Regions from separate parts of the Savagea faecisuis genome, predicted to be linked through region 1. Evidence: riboswitches for the same ligand, from Rfam matches in the RefSeq annotation. Region 1 holds a riboswitch; each other region holds the start of a gene.

What was found. Region 1 has a riboswitch for S-adenosylmethionine ahead of metA (homoserine O-acetyltransferase MetA). Riboswitches for the same ligand answer to the same signal wherever they lie in the genome.
Region 2: linked by a shared signal. The riboswitch ahead of ACFQ0V_RS00245 (O-acetylhomoserine aminocarboxypropyltransferase/cysteine synthase family protein) and the one ahead of metA (homoserine O-acetyltransferase MetA) in region 1 are both predicted to bind S-adenosylmethionine.
Region 3: linked by a shared signal. The riboswitch ahead of ACFQ0V_RS07085 (hypothetical protein) and the one ahead of metA (homoserine O-acetyltransferase MetA) in region 1 are both predicted to bind S-adenosylmethionine.

The regions. Positions count from the first base shown of each region.
Region 1 is NZ_JBHTJF010000022.1:13,142-17,431, forward strand. Features, by position in the region: gene ACFQ0V_RS04805 (cytochrome ubiquinol oxidase subunit I) at 1-281, shown strand, start outside; gene ACFQ0V_RS04810 (AbrB/MazE/SpoVT family DNA-binding domain-containing protein) at 323-598, opposite strand; gene ACFQ0V_RS04815 (YitT family protein) at 739-1,602, shown strand; SAM riboswitch class I at 1,659-1,758, shown strand; gene metA (homoserine O-acetyltransferase MetA) at 1,813-2,721, shown strand; gene ACFQ0V_RS04825 (NAD(P)-dependent malic enzyme) at 2,934-4,142, opposite strand.
Region 2 is NZ_JBHTJF010000001.1:43,251-47,540, forward strand. Features, by position in the region: gene ACFQ0V_RS00235 (MBL fold metallo-hydrolase) at 1-955, shown strand, start outside; gene ACFQ0V_RS00240 (glycerol-3-phosphate acyltransferase) at 994-1,620, opposite strand; SAM riboswitch class I at 1,771-1,876, shown strand; gene ACFQ0V_RS00245 (O-acetylhomoserine aminocarboxypropyltransferase/cysteine synthase family protein) at 1,983-3,269, shown strand; gene ACFQ0V_RS00250 (YitT family protein) at 3,308-4,195, opposite strand.
Region 3 is NZ_JBHTJF010000022.1:457,680-461,969, forward strand. Features, by position in the region: gene lepA (translation elongation factor 4) at 1-1,249, shown strand, start outside; SAM riboswitch class I at 1,433-1,535, shown strand; gene ACFQ0V_RS07085 (hypothetical protein) at 1,594-1,851, shown strand; gene ACFQ0V_RS07090 (hypothetical protein) at 1,848-2,261, opposite strand; gene ACFQ0V_RS07095 (hypothetical protein) at 2,374-2,895, shown strand; gene hemW (radical SAM family heme chaperone HemW) at 2,992-4,122, shown strand; gene hrcA (heat-inducible transcriptional repressor HrcA) at 4,213-4,290, shown strand, end outside.

The DNA.
Region 1 (4,290 bases):
TAACAGGTCTTTTACTCGGCTCGATTTTATTGACATTAGTATTGTTATTCTTCTTATACAAACTCGGCAAAACAGATTCGAAAGGCAATTTCAACGCTGTGATCATTACGTTCGTCATTATTTTAGTGTTCATGGGTTGGATGCGTCACGAATTGCGTGAAAGTTACTTACACGACTATATCGAGGCAAATCCACGTACGACAGAAAAAGTATTACCTGTTGTGGAAACAGAAGACGATGAAGAAGGTTTAGAAGTAGAGTTAGAAGAAGACGCAGAATAAAATAAAAGCGACTCACCTTGTACGAGGTGAGTCGCTTTTCATCATTTTGAGATTTTATTTTTTATTTCATCCATTAACATTTGAGCGCCGCGAGGACTTAAGTACATACCATTGGAAAGCTCGAAATTGTCTGGTGTAATTTCCCCTGTTAATACGCAAGCTTCATCGACTTCATATTTTCGTAAAATGACTTTATCTTCTTCTACGAAAATTTCCATCGGTACACCTTTCGTTAAATGTAAAGAAGTTCGCAATTCTTTAGGGATGACAATTCGCCCTAAATGGTCTACTTTTCTTACAATACCTAAACTACGCATAATTTCCATCTCCTTCTAAATGTATCATTAGTCAAGTATTTCCCTAAAAAATGGTCAGATAAACATTATGAAAACATATCGTTTCAAAAACATTATTTTGTTAGAATAGAAAGGATAGATAAGGAGGGAATTCAGTGAAACTGAAACAATTACAATCCAACCCGTGGTTAGACTATGCTCTTATTTTAATCGGTTCAACCCTTGTTGGTCTAGCATTTAACATTTTTCTATTGCCAGGTCGCATTGCGGCAGGTGGCGTATCGGGAATTAGTACGATTTTATATGAAATGTATCAATTCAATCCTGCATACGTCCAATGGATTATTAACGTTCCTCTCCTTATTTTAGCCATCGTTTTAGTCGGTCGAGATTTCAGTATTAAAACGATTGTCGGTACGGTATTTTTACCTTTCGTCATCTATTTAACGGATGGTTGGCATTTGGAGATGGACAATCCGTTGTTGAGTGCGATTTACGGAGGAATTTTACTCGGAGTAGGTCTCGGAATCGTCTACCGTGGAAACGGATCGACTGGAGGTACAGCGCTCATCGCGCAAATTTTAAAGCGTTATACGCGAATCTCCAGTGGCTTTTCGCAACTCATTGTCGACGGAGCAGTCGTCATTACGTCAGCATTCGTCTTTGACTTTGAATTGGCATTGTATGCGTTAATGAGTATTTATGTGACGAGTAAAGTAATTGATTTCGTGCAATTGCAGACGTCCCCAACGAAATTAGCGCTCATCATTACAGAAGAGCCAGAGCGTGTAGAACAAATCATTCAGTCTGAAATCGATCGGGGCTTTACGAAGGTTGATTCTATCGGAGGCTACACGAATGAAGAGAAAACGATGATTTTATCTGTTGTTGAACAATCGGAAGCGGTCTATTTAAAAAAGCTCATTCAATTGAACGAACCAGGTTCTTTTGTCGTCTTTTTGAACGCTTCAGAAATTATCGGTCGCGGGTTCACATTGGATAAATTTTACGTCGATCAAAAGTGAGCCGAACACTAGGATAACAGTTTAGGAACTGGTATAATGAGTACCAAATCAAATAAGTCTTATCAAGAGAAGTCGAGGGACGAGGCCCGTTGACGCTTCAGCAACCTACAGAATGCAAGGTGCTAATTCCTTACGGAGCAATCCGACCGATAAGAGAACGAAAACTCTCTTACATTGTAAGGGAGTTTTTTACATAAGGAGGAGAAAATTATGCCAATTACAATACCGAAAGCATTGCCTGCTCGTGAGAAGTTATTACAGGAGAAAATTTTCGTGATGGATGAAGAACGAGCATTCACCCAAGATATTCGCCCGTTAAATATTTTACTACTCAATTTAATGCCAGAAAAAGAAAAGACAGAACTTCAATTATTGCGCTTATTAGGGAATACGCCACTACAAGTGAATGTGACATTTTTAACGACCGCGACGTATGAATCGAAAAATGTCAGCAAAACGCATTTAGATACGTTTTACAATGTGTTTGATGAAATTAAAGACCGTAAATTTGACGGGATGATCATTACGGGAGCTCCGATTGAATTGATGGAATTTGAAGATGTTCAATATTGGGAAGAATTGACGGAAATTTATGAATGGTCAAAAACAAATGTGACGAGTTTGTTTAACATTTGCTGGGGAGCACAAGCGGCACTGTACCATTTTTACGATATCGATAAACACGAATTACCCGGGAAATGTACAGGTGTGTTTGATCATACGTTAATCGATCCGACGGAAGATATCGTGCGCGGATTTAACGACGTCTTTAAAGCACCTCATTCACGCTATACAGACGTAAAGGAAGACGATATTCTTAATCATCCTGAATTGAAATTGTTAGCGACGAGTGAAGAAGCAGGGGCGTTTTTAATCGCATCGAAAGATAAACGTCATTTAATGATGACAGGGCATTTAGAGTATGATGCGACGACATTGAAAGACGAGTATGAGCGTGATTTAGCGAAAGGTCCAGATGCACCGATGCCGAAACATTACTTCCCGAATGATGACCCGACGCAAGTGCCGCTCAATACGTGGCGCTCGCATACGCATTTAATTTTTTCGAATTGGTTGAACTACTACGTTTATCAAGAAACACCGTATCAGTGGGAATAAGAAAAGAGCAGTCTATGCGAGGGATGTTGGAGCGAAAATTCGTTCTAACATCCTTTTCTCTTCGTACTATAAAAGAGTATTGACAAGAAATAAGGCACTTTCCATTCGAAAACGAATAGAAAGTGCCTTATTGTTGTTTGAAAGAGTATTGAGTTATGAAAACGAAAGCTTTGCAACGCTCTCATATAGGATGTACAGTTTTCAAATGATGTTTATTTCGTTGCGTACATGACGCGGCATTGTTGAAGTTTGCTCACTCCTGTTTCAATCGCAGCGTTGCGGACTGCTTCTGCAACAGCTTGAACGACACGTGCATCGAATGGATCTGGAATGATATATTCTTCCGTTAAATCATCTTCATGAATGAGAGAAGAAATCGCATAAACTGCTGCACGTTTCATCGCATCGTTAATTTCTGTTGCACGTACGTCGAGTGCCCCGCGGAAAATTCCAGGGAAAGCGAGTACGTTATTCACTTGGTTCGGGTGATCCGAGCGACCTGTCGCGATGACACGCACGCCGTATTCTTTCGCAAGATCAGGTGAAATTTCTGGATTCGGATTTGCGAGACCGAAAATAATCGGATCTTCGTTCATTGAATCAATTAACGGTTTCGTTAATAAGTTTGCGACCGATACTCCGATGAAAATATCAGAACCTTTCATCGCGTCTTGAAGTGTTCCTTGTAACAATTTGCGGTTCGTTTGACGCGCGATTTTATGTTTAATCGGGTTCATCGAATGTTCGCGACCCTCGTAAATAATTCCTTGTGAATCACAGACGATAATGTTGTGGAAGTTTAAGTCGAGCAATAAACGGACGATCGCAACACCTGCTGCACCAGCTCCGTTGACGACAATTTTCACATCTTCCTCTTTTTTATCGACGAGTTTTAAAGCATTTAATAAGCCAGCTGCGACGACGATTGCCGTCCCGTGTTGATCGTCGTGGAAAATCGGAATGTTACATTCTTCTTTTAAACGATCTTCAATTTCGAAGCAACGCGGAGCTGAAATATCTTCTAAGTTAATTGCGCCAAATGTTGGTTCCATCGCTTTCACAGTTGCGACAATTTCATCCACACTTTTTGTATTTAAAGCAATTGGAAATGCATCGATATGAGCGAACTGCTTTAATAGTAAAGCTTTCCCCTCCATGACAGGCATAGATGCTTCTGGACCGATATCGCCGAGCCCGAGCACTGCTGTTCCATCTGTTACGACCCCTACTAAGTTCCCTTTGATCGTGTAGTCATATACCGATTGTGGATTTTCAAAAATCGCCATACTCGGCTCAGCGACCCCTGGTGAATACGCCAAACTTAAATCGTGACGATTGGAAAGAGATACTTTCGATACTGTTTCCATCTTTCCGTGAAAACGTCCGTGCATTTCTAAAGAGTTTTTGAATTGTTGTCCCATTGGAATCCCCCATTCCATTACTCCTTTAAACGAAAAATGTTTAAAGGGATCGACGGAATTTTTTCATGTTTCGTGTTCATGACGCCGTCTGATAAACAATATATTACGTCTTTACACATATAGCAACTATAAAATATGTGTACTATTT
Region 2 (4,290 bases), on a different contig from region 1:
TATTGAAGAACTTCCGAAAGACCGTCCGATTCTAGTCGTATGCGCGAAAGAAATTTCGTCCGTGTACGCTGCGGAATTGCTTGAACCGCTCGGGTATGATGTTTCTTATTTACAAGGTGGTATGCAGACGTGGAGTGAAGAGTTAGCTCCTGTTAAAGTGTACGAAGATGAGGATGTCGATGTTTACCAGTTTATCCGTATCGGAAAAGGTTGTCTCTCATACATGGTCATTTCAGGAGAGGAAGCACTCGTCGTCGACCCAGCACGATTTACAGACGTATATGTAAACTTTGCGAAAGAGCACGGTGCTCGCATTACACATATCGTTGACTCGCATTTACATGCGGACCACATTTCAGGAGGGCGCATGTTAGCAAACGAAACAGGTGCACAATATTACATTATGAAAAGCGAAGGAGCAGTGTTCGACTTTGAACCTTTAGAAAATCATGATGAAATTCGCTTTGAGCAAGTGAAGTTAGAAGTGCTCGCAGTGAAAACACCTGGACATACACCGGGAAGCGTCTCATTTTTCGTCAATGATCGCTTGCTCTTTTCGGGAGATACGATTTTCGTTAGTGGTCTCGGTCGCCCAGATTTAGGGAATAAAGTGCGCGAATGGGCGGAAGATTTATTCGATACCGTTCAATCGAAAGTCGCTCAAATTGCAGATGATGTCATCGTCTTACCGGGACATTATGCCGATTTAAAAACCGAGTTGAACGAAAGTCGCTACATCGGAAATACGTTAGGTGCCATTCGTCAGCAAAATGAGAAAATGTTTGAAGCGTCAAAAGAAGAATTTTTATCGCAAGTAGAACGTTCAGCAAGTTCTGTGAAGCCACCGAACTTTGAACGTATTGTAGAATTGAATCGCGGTATGGAAGAAGCGTCAATTGAAGAATGGCAAGAGTTGGAGATTGGTCCGAACCGTTGCGCGGTTCACCACTCTTAAAAAAAGTCCGCCCACGAAATTCGTGAGGCGGACCATTTCTATTTCGAGCGAAAAGCAGCAGATACGCGCTTTTCTGTTTTTAAGTGGATGCGTTCAAAGTTTTCTCGGTGTTGATAAATCATCACGACTAACAGCCCGAGCGCGACCCAAAAGCTTAGGACGGAATGCTTCGTTAACGTTTCGACAATTAAAACGAGATACAACATGAGTCCACCGATCACGATATAGTCAGTTAACCACGTAATGATGAGGAATGCGACGAGTGCAAACAACCCCCAATGCCAATCGAGAGCGAGCATCATACCGATCATCGTCGCCGTTCCTTTTCCGCCGTTAAATTTCATCCATACGGAAAAGTTATGACCGATGACGGCAAATGTTCCAGTGAGTGTATAAAAGAAAAATAATGAATCTGTCTCAATAGTCGAAAATTGCTGAAGTAACCATGCGATAACCCCAATCGCAATCGCTCCTTTCGCGATATCGACGACAGCAACTAATATGCCGTATCCTTTTCCGAGTTCGATAAAGGCATTTGAAGCGCCTGCATTTTTCGTTCCGAGTTCTTTTAAGTTGCGCCCAGATAAGCGACTTGCCAAGATTGAGCCGTGTAAGGAACCGAATAAATAACCGAGGACAATCGCAATACTACTCCATAGAAGCATTAAAATCGCCTCCTTTTTCTTTTCAGTATACTAAATAAGGCCTTCAAACGTGAATAAAAAACAATATTCTAAATATTTTATAATTTCTCTTGACTTTCGAAAAGGTTTAATTATATACTATGTCACAAGATGGAAAACGACATAACAACACTCTTATCCAGAGAGGCGGAGGGACTAGGCCCTATGATGCCCGGCAACCGGTGAAATTTCACAAAGGTGCTACTTCCTACAGGTTTGACTACCTGGAAGATAAGGGGAGGCGAACAGAACTTACAACCCTCTTCTTATTTTGAGAAGGGGGTTTTCAATTTAGATTGAATCTCCCCAAAGCTCGTTCCATCAATGACTAGGAGGGAATTTCAATGACAAAAAATTATGGCAAAGAAACAATTTTACTTCACGCAGGACAAGAACCAGACCCGAATACAGGATCACTTGCTGTTCCTATTCACCGCACGACATCTTACGTATTTAAAAACTCACAACACGCACAAGACTTATTCGCTTTAAAAGAAACGGGTAACATTTATACACGTATTATGAACCCAACAGTGGGCGTCTTTGAAGACCGCGTTGCACAGGCAGAAGGTGGAACAGCAGCGGTTGCTCTTTCTTCAGGAATGGCAGCTATCGCATTTTCAATTTTAAATATTGCGAGTGCAGGAGACGAAATTATCGCAGCGAGCAACTTGTACGGAGGTACATATAACTTATTCACGACGACACTTCCACGCTACGGCATTACAGTGAAATTAGTGGACGTTACGGACCCGAAAGCGTATGAAGCGGCAATTACAGATAAGACGCGTGCAATTTTCGCTGAAACGATCGGTAATCCAGGGCTTCACGTTCTCGATATCGAAGCGATTGCAAAAATCGCACATGACAATGGCTTACCATTGCTCGTAGACAATACATTCCCTTCACCATACGGCTTGAATCCGATTGAGCACGGAGCGGACGTCGTCATCCATTCAGCGACAAAATTGATCGGTGGACACGGTACGACAATCGGTGGTGTCGTTGTAGACGCAGGGAAATTTGACTGGACGCAAGGACGTTTCCCTTACTTCACAGAGCCGGATGAGTCATATCACGGCATTCGTTACGGTGTAGACGTACCGCAAGCGGCATTTGCAACGAAATTGCGCGTTCAATTGTTGCGTGACTTCGGTCCAGCGCTCGATCCTGATAGTGCATTCAACTTCTTACAAGGTCTTGAAACGTTACACTTACGCGTTGACCGTCATAACGAAAACGCATTGAAAGTAGCGAAGCACTTACAAAACCATCCGCAAGTCGAGTGGGTCACATATCCAGGTCTTGAAGATCACCCATCTCATGACTTAGCGAAAAAATATTTGAAAAACGGTTACGGTTCAATCGTCGTCTTCGGTATTAAAGGAGGACGTGATGCAGGACGTGACGTCATCGATAACGTGGAAATCTTCTCACACGTAGCAAACGTTGGAGATGCGAAGTCATTGATCATTCACCCAGCTTCGACAACTCACCAACAATTATCAGAAGAAGATTTGAAAAAAGCAGGAGTCCCAGAAGAGTTAATTCGTTTATCAATCGGTTTAGAATCGGTTGAAGACATTATCGCTGATTTAGATCAAGCGATCGAAAAAGCGACATCGAAATAAAAGAAAAGCGCTGCGACTGTAAAAGTCGTAGCGCTTTTTTAGCTTTGAGCGTATCGTCTCGCTTCCATTTCTTGCAAGCTTTCGCCTTCTTTTCGGAAGAAGCCGAACACATTGACCGTTTGCACGACGTTCGTGAAAGCGAACGGGTCGATTTCTTTAATAATTTGTTCTAAGTCATAAAGCTCGTAACGTGTGACGACGAGATACAGCATATCTTTTTCTCGTTTCGTATATGCACCCATCGCAGGCATGACCGTAATACCACGCACCATCCGTTCATGAATGGCCTTTTGTAACGCTTCGCCATTTTCGGTAATGATGAAGACCGTAAGTTTTTCGTGGCTCGTATGAATCGCATCGATCACTTTAGACGTTAAGTACAAGCCGACCATCGTATACAATGCGTTAGCTGGTTCGAATAACAGACCCGCACAGAAGACGATGACCGCGTTCATCGCAAAAAAGTAAATGCCGACAGGGCGATCTTTAATGCGCGCGAGAAGCATGACGACGATATCCATACCTCCTGTAGAAGCACCTAATTTCATCGTAATTCCAATACCGACTCCGATTAACGTTCCTCCTGCTACCGCATTTAAAATGATATCATCTGTTAAAGAAATGACAGGAAGTATTTCTAGAAAGAATGTCGTAAAGCCGACCGAAATAATACTATAAATCGTAAATCCTTTTCCTACTTTAAACCAGCCTAAAATTAATACAGGAATGTTGAGAAAAAGGAGTAAAACACCGGTTCCCCAGTTGAGGCCTAAAAACTGTTGAGCGACGGTGGAAATCAATTGTGCGACACCAGCGAACCCACTTGAGTAGACGTTGGCATTAATGAGGAAGAAGTTTAACCCCACTGCAACTAATAAAGCTCCGACAATGACTGTTCCAATCCGTTTTGACTCCATAAAAAACATAAGACCCCTCCTATTATATATAATGTTAATCGATTATCGCATAAAAAAAGTAAAAGAACAGTTAGATAAAAAAAGTAAAATAAATGAGAATTTTT
Region 3 (4,290 bases), 440 kb from region 1:
ACAAGGCGACCCTGCCGCACCGTTAAAAGGCTTAATTTTCGACTCGCACTATGACCCGTATAAAGGGGTTATCGTATATTTACGAATCATCGACGGAACGGTGAAACCAGGAGATAAAATCCGCATGATGGCGACAGGCAAAGAGTTCGAAGTCGTTGAAACGGGGGTCTTCACACCGCATGCGACAAATCGCGATGAATTGACAGTAGGAGACGTCGGATATTTATCGGCGGCGATCAAAAATGTCGGAGATACACAAGTCGGGGATACTGTCACACATGTTGAAAACCCGACAGAAGAACCGCTAGACGGATACCGTCGTATGAATCCGATGGTCTTCTGTGGACTATATCCGATCGATACGTCAAAATATGTCGATTTGCGTGAAGCGCTAGAAAAATTAGAGTTAAACGACTCAGCATTAGAATATGAAGCGGAAACGTCACAAGCGCTCGGTTTTGGATATCGCTGTGGATTTTTAGGTTTGCTCCATATGGAAATTATTCAAGAGCGTATTGAGCGTGAATTCGGCATCGACCTCATTACGACAGCACCATCTGTTATTTACAATGTTGTCACAACAGACGGCGAACAATTGAAAGTCGATAACCCATCATTCATGCCAGAACAACAAAAAGTAGACTATGTGGAAGAACCATATGTGAAAGCATCGATTATGGTTCCAGAAACGTATGTCGGCGCTGTAATGGAACTTTGCCAACAAAAACGCGGAAACTTCATGACGATGGATTATTTAGATGCAACACGTGTCAACGTCATTTATGAATTACCGCTCGCAGAAATTGTTTACGACTTCTTCGATCAATTGAAATCACAAACGAAAGGGTACGCATCGTTAGACTATGAAATGATCGGATACAAACCTTCTAAACTTGTGAAGATGGATATTTTATTAAACGGGGAAAAAGTCGACGCATTGAGCTTCATCGTACACCGTGACTTCAGCTACGAGCGCGGAAAAGCAATCGTTGAAAAATTGCGCGAACTCATCCCACGTCAACAATTCGAAGTGCCTGTCCAAGCGGCAATCGGACAAAAAATCGTCGCACGCTCGACGATTAAATCCCTCGGTAAAAACGTCTTAGCAAAATGTTACGGTGGTGACATTTCACGTAAGCGTAAATTGTTAGAAAAACAAAAAGAAGGTAAGAAACGAATGAAACAAGTCGGTTCTGTCGAGATCCCTCAAGAAGCATTCATGGCTGTCTTGAAAATGGATGAAGATTAAATCGATGTTCCCCTCCGCATATTGCGTGAGGGGATTTTTTTGTTTGAATTTGTTCCCTCCAGAAAGACATTTTTTTATTTTCAAACAAAAACGCTTTACTATCAATGTTTCTTGTGTTTTGTAGGAAGACTACTCTTGACAAAGTATTCAAACTATTTTAAGATGTAGTTAATTAAATGAAATTCCTTATCAAGAGCAGGGGAGGAACTGGTCCTACGATCCTGCGGCAACCACCTATGAAAGGGAACGGTGCTAATTCCAGCAAGCTTAGCTTGAGAGATGAGGAAGAGTGCGCTGAAATACTATCAACCTCTCTTCCTACAACGGAAAGAGAGGTTTTTACTATGACAACATATGTAGAACAACGAGAAATTGAGACACGAGTAGAAGAAATAGCAGAGCAGGTGGAACTCCTTAAAATTTATTTCGGAGCCTTTCGCACGGATATTTTATACGGTGACCATGCGAGCGCGTTTTGGAAAGCGTGGCAAACGCAAAAAGATGAATGGTTGGAAGTCGAGTTAGACGACGGTCAAATCCATTATTATAAACGCTCGACGATTCAACGTGTCGATTGTTTCGGTGCTGTAGCGAATGATTAAGTCGACACAATCACGTAAAGCCGACGTTCTTCTTTTTTATAAAGCGCGATCAAATGCTCATACCGGTCGTGTTGCAAATGTTCATACACATCGCCTACTTCCGCTTCGATCGTAAAGAACGTAGGAATTTGTGTTAAAACGGCATCGATATGAAAATTTGCATCTGTCACACCTTCCGCATCTAGCGTAGAAAATAAGGACGGAAACGAAACGTCTTCGTCATACGAGTAGACAGCGATTATTTGAAAGGGCGCTTTTTCGAAATGAACGATTTGCTCGGTCGTATAATTTTTAGGTAAATGGACATTGAAGCGCCTCTCGTATTCTGGGAATGGAGAACGCGTCGTATTGAAATAAAATAGCAGTCCAATCAATGTTAAAACAGTAAGTAATCCTATACTTTTTTTCAAGGAACATACTCCTTTCAATCGATGATGTTCGTTAAGTTGTGAACTGAATTTCGTACACTTTTCACATTTCTCCTTTAAGATTCGTGTAATTGAACAATATTGGAGGAGTTGGATGAGAAAACGATTATTCGTGCTCTGTTTTGTAGCACTATTGACATTAGTAGGCTGTTCAAATGAATCGGCTTCAGAAGAAAGTGTAGACGTCGAACCAATTACGACGATCGAGCAATACAATCGCATGACTGAACAACAACTCGTCGATGCATTAGGAGAACCATTACAGAAAGAAGAGGTCGCTTGGACGACACCTTCGAACGGTCAACAAATTACATTGCATCAATGGAATTACGAATTAGATACGATTCCGGTGACTTTTTTCATCGTGGATGATGAAGTCGTTCGTTTAAACTATTATATCGCACAATGGGACGAAACATTACAAGCAAATGATGCGGAACAACTTATGGCGTATTTATCAGTTGAGCCAGAAGGAGAAGAATACCGCATCCGTGTTGATAATGAAAAAAATATGCAAATCGCATGGCCAAAGCCAACGATTGACGAAATTTATGCAAAACATCAACGTGGTGACATTCAAGAGATTCGAATTACGTACGATATGACACCATTTTAATTTGTACAAATATTAAAAATCGACTACAATTAAAGAACGAAATGTGAAAAGAGGGCGCTTCTTGCCCTCTTTTTTGCATGGATTGGAGGGATGGACATGAGAGGATTGTATATTCATATCCCATTTTGTCATCAAATTTGTTTTTATTGTGATTTTAATAAAGTATTTTATGCGAACCAACCGGTCGATGCATATATTGAAGCGCTCGGTGTAGAATTGCAGCAATATGCGAAGTATGCGGGGGAACTCGAGACGGTATTTATCGGAGGAGGAACGCCTACCGCTTTAACGGTTGAACAATTGGACCGGCTACTCACATTGATTGAGCGTGTCGTCGATCCAAAGACGTTGCGCGAATATACGATTGAAGCGAATCCGGATGAATTGACGCGTGAAAAATTACAATTATTATACGCGCGTGGTGTGCATCGTTTAAGTATCGGTGTGCAAAGTTTCAACGATGAATTATTGAAAAAAATCGGCCGGACACATAGCGCACATCACGTGGAAGAAGTGATTCAAACAGCGCGCGAAGTCGGTTTTGAAAACATAAGTATCGATTTAATTTATGCGCTGCCTGAACAGACGATGGACGACTGGAAAGAAACGGTTCGACGCGCTCTCGCCTTAGATCTTCCGCATTATTCTGCCTACAGCTTAATCATTGAACCGAAAACTCGTTTTTACAATTTAAAAAATAATGATCAATTAAAACTCGTCGATGCTTCAGTAGAAGGAGAAATGTTTACGTATGTGATGGAACAAATGGAGCGTGCCGGACGTATACAATATGAAGTGAGCAATTTCGCGCGTCCTGGAGCGGAATCGATTCACAATTTAATTTATTGGGAAAATGACGAATATGGAGGAGTCGGAGCGGGAGCGCATGGTTATCTCGACGGGGAACGCTATTCAAATATTGGACCGCTCACTCATTATTTAAAAGCGGTGGAAGCGGGAGAACGTCCTGTAAAAGATACGCATCAAGTAACTTTAGAGGAGCGTATGGAAGAAGAAATGTTTCTCGGTTTGCGTACGAGAAAAGGTGTCTCTTCTACACACTTCGAAAAGAAGTTCGGACAATCTTTACAAACGATTTACGGTTCTGTGCTCCAATTATTAATAGAAGATGGGTATATCGTCTATGAAGCAGAACATTATCGATTGACCGAAAAAGGTTTGTATAACGGAAATGATGTATTTGAACAGTTTTTACTCATGGAGTGAGCCTAATCGTTGACAGTCCTATATAGATTTGATAAATTAGAGTTAGTGTTAGCACTCTAACGAATCGAGTGCTAAAGGGAGTGATGAGCAATGTTGACAAATCGACAATTGTTAATTTTACAACTGACGGTGAATGATTTTATTGAATCAGCTCAACCTGTAGGCTCA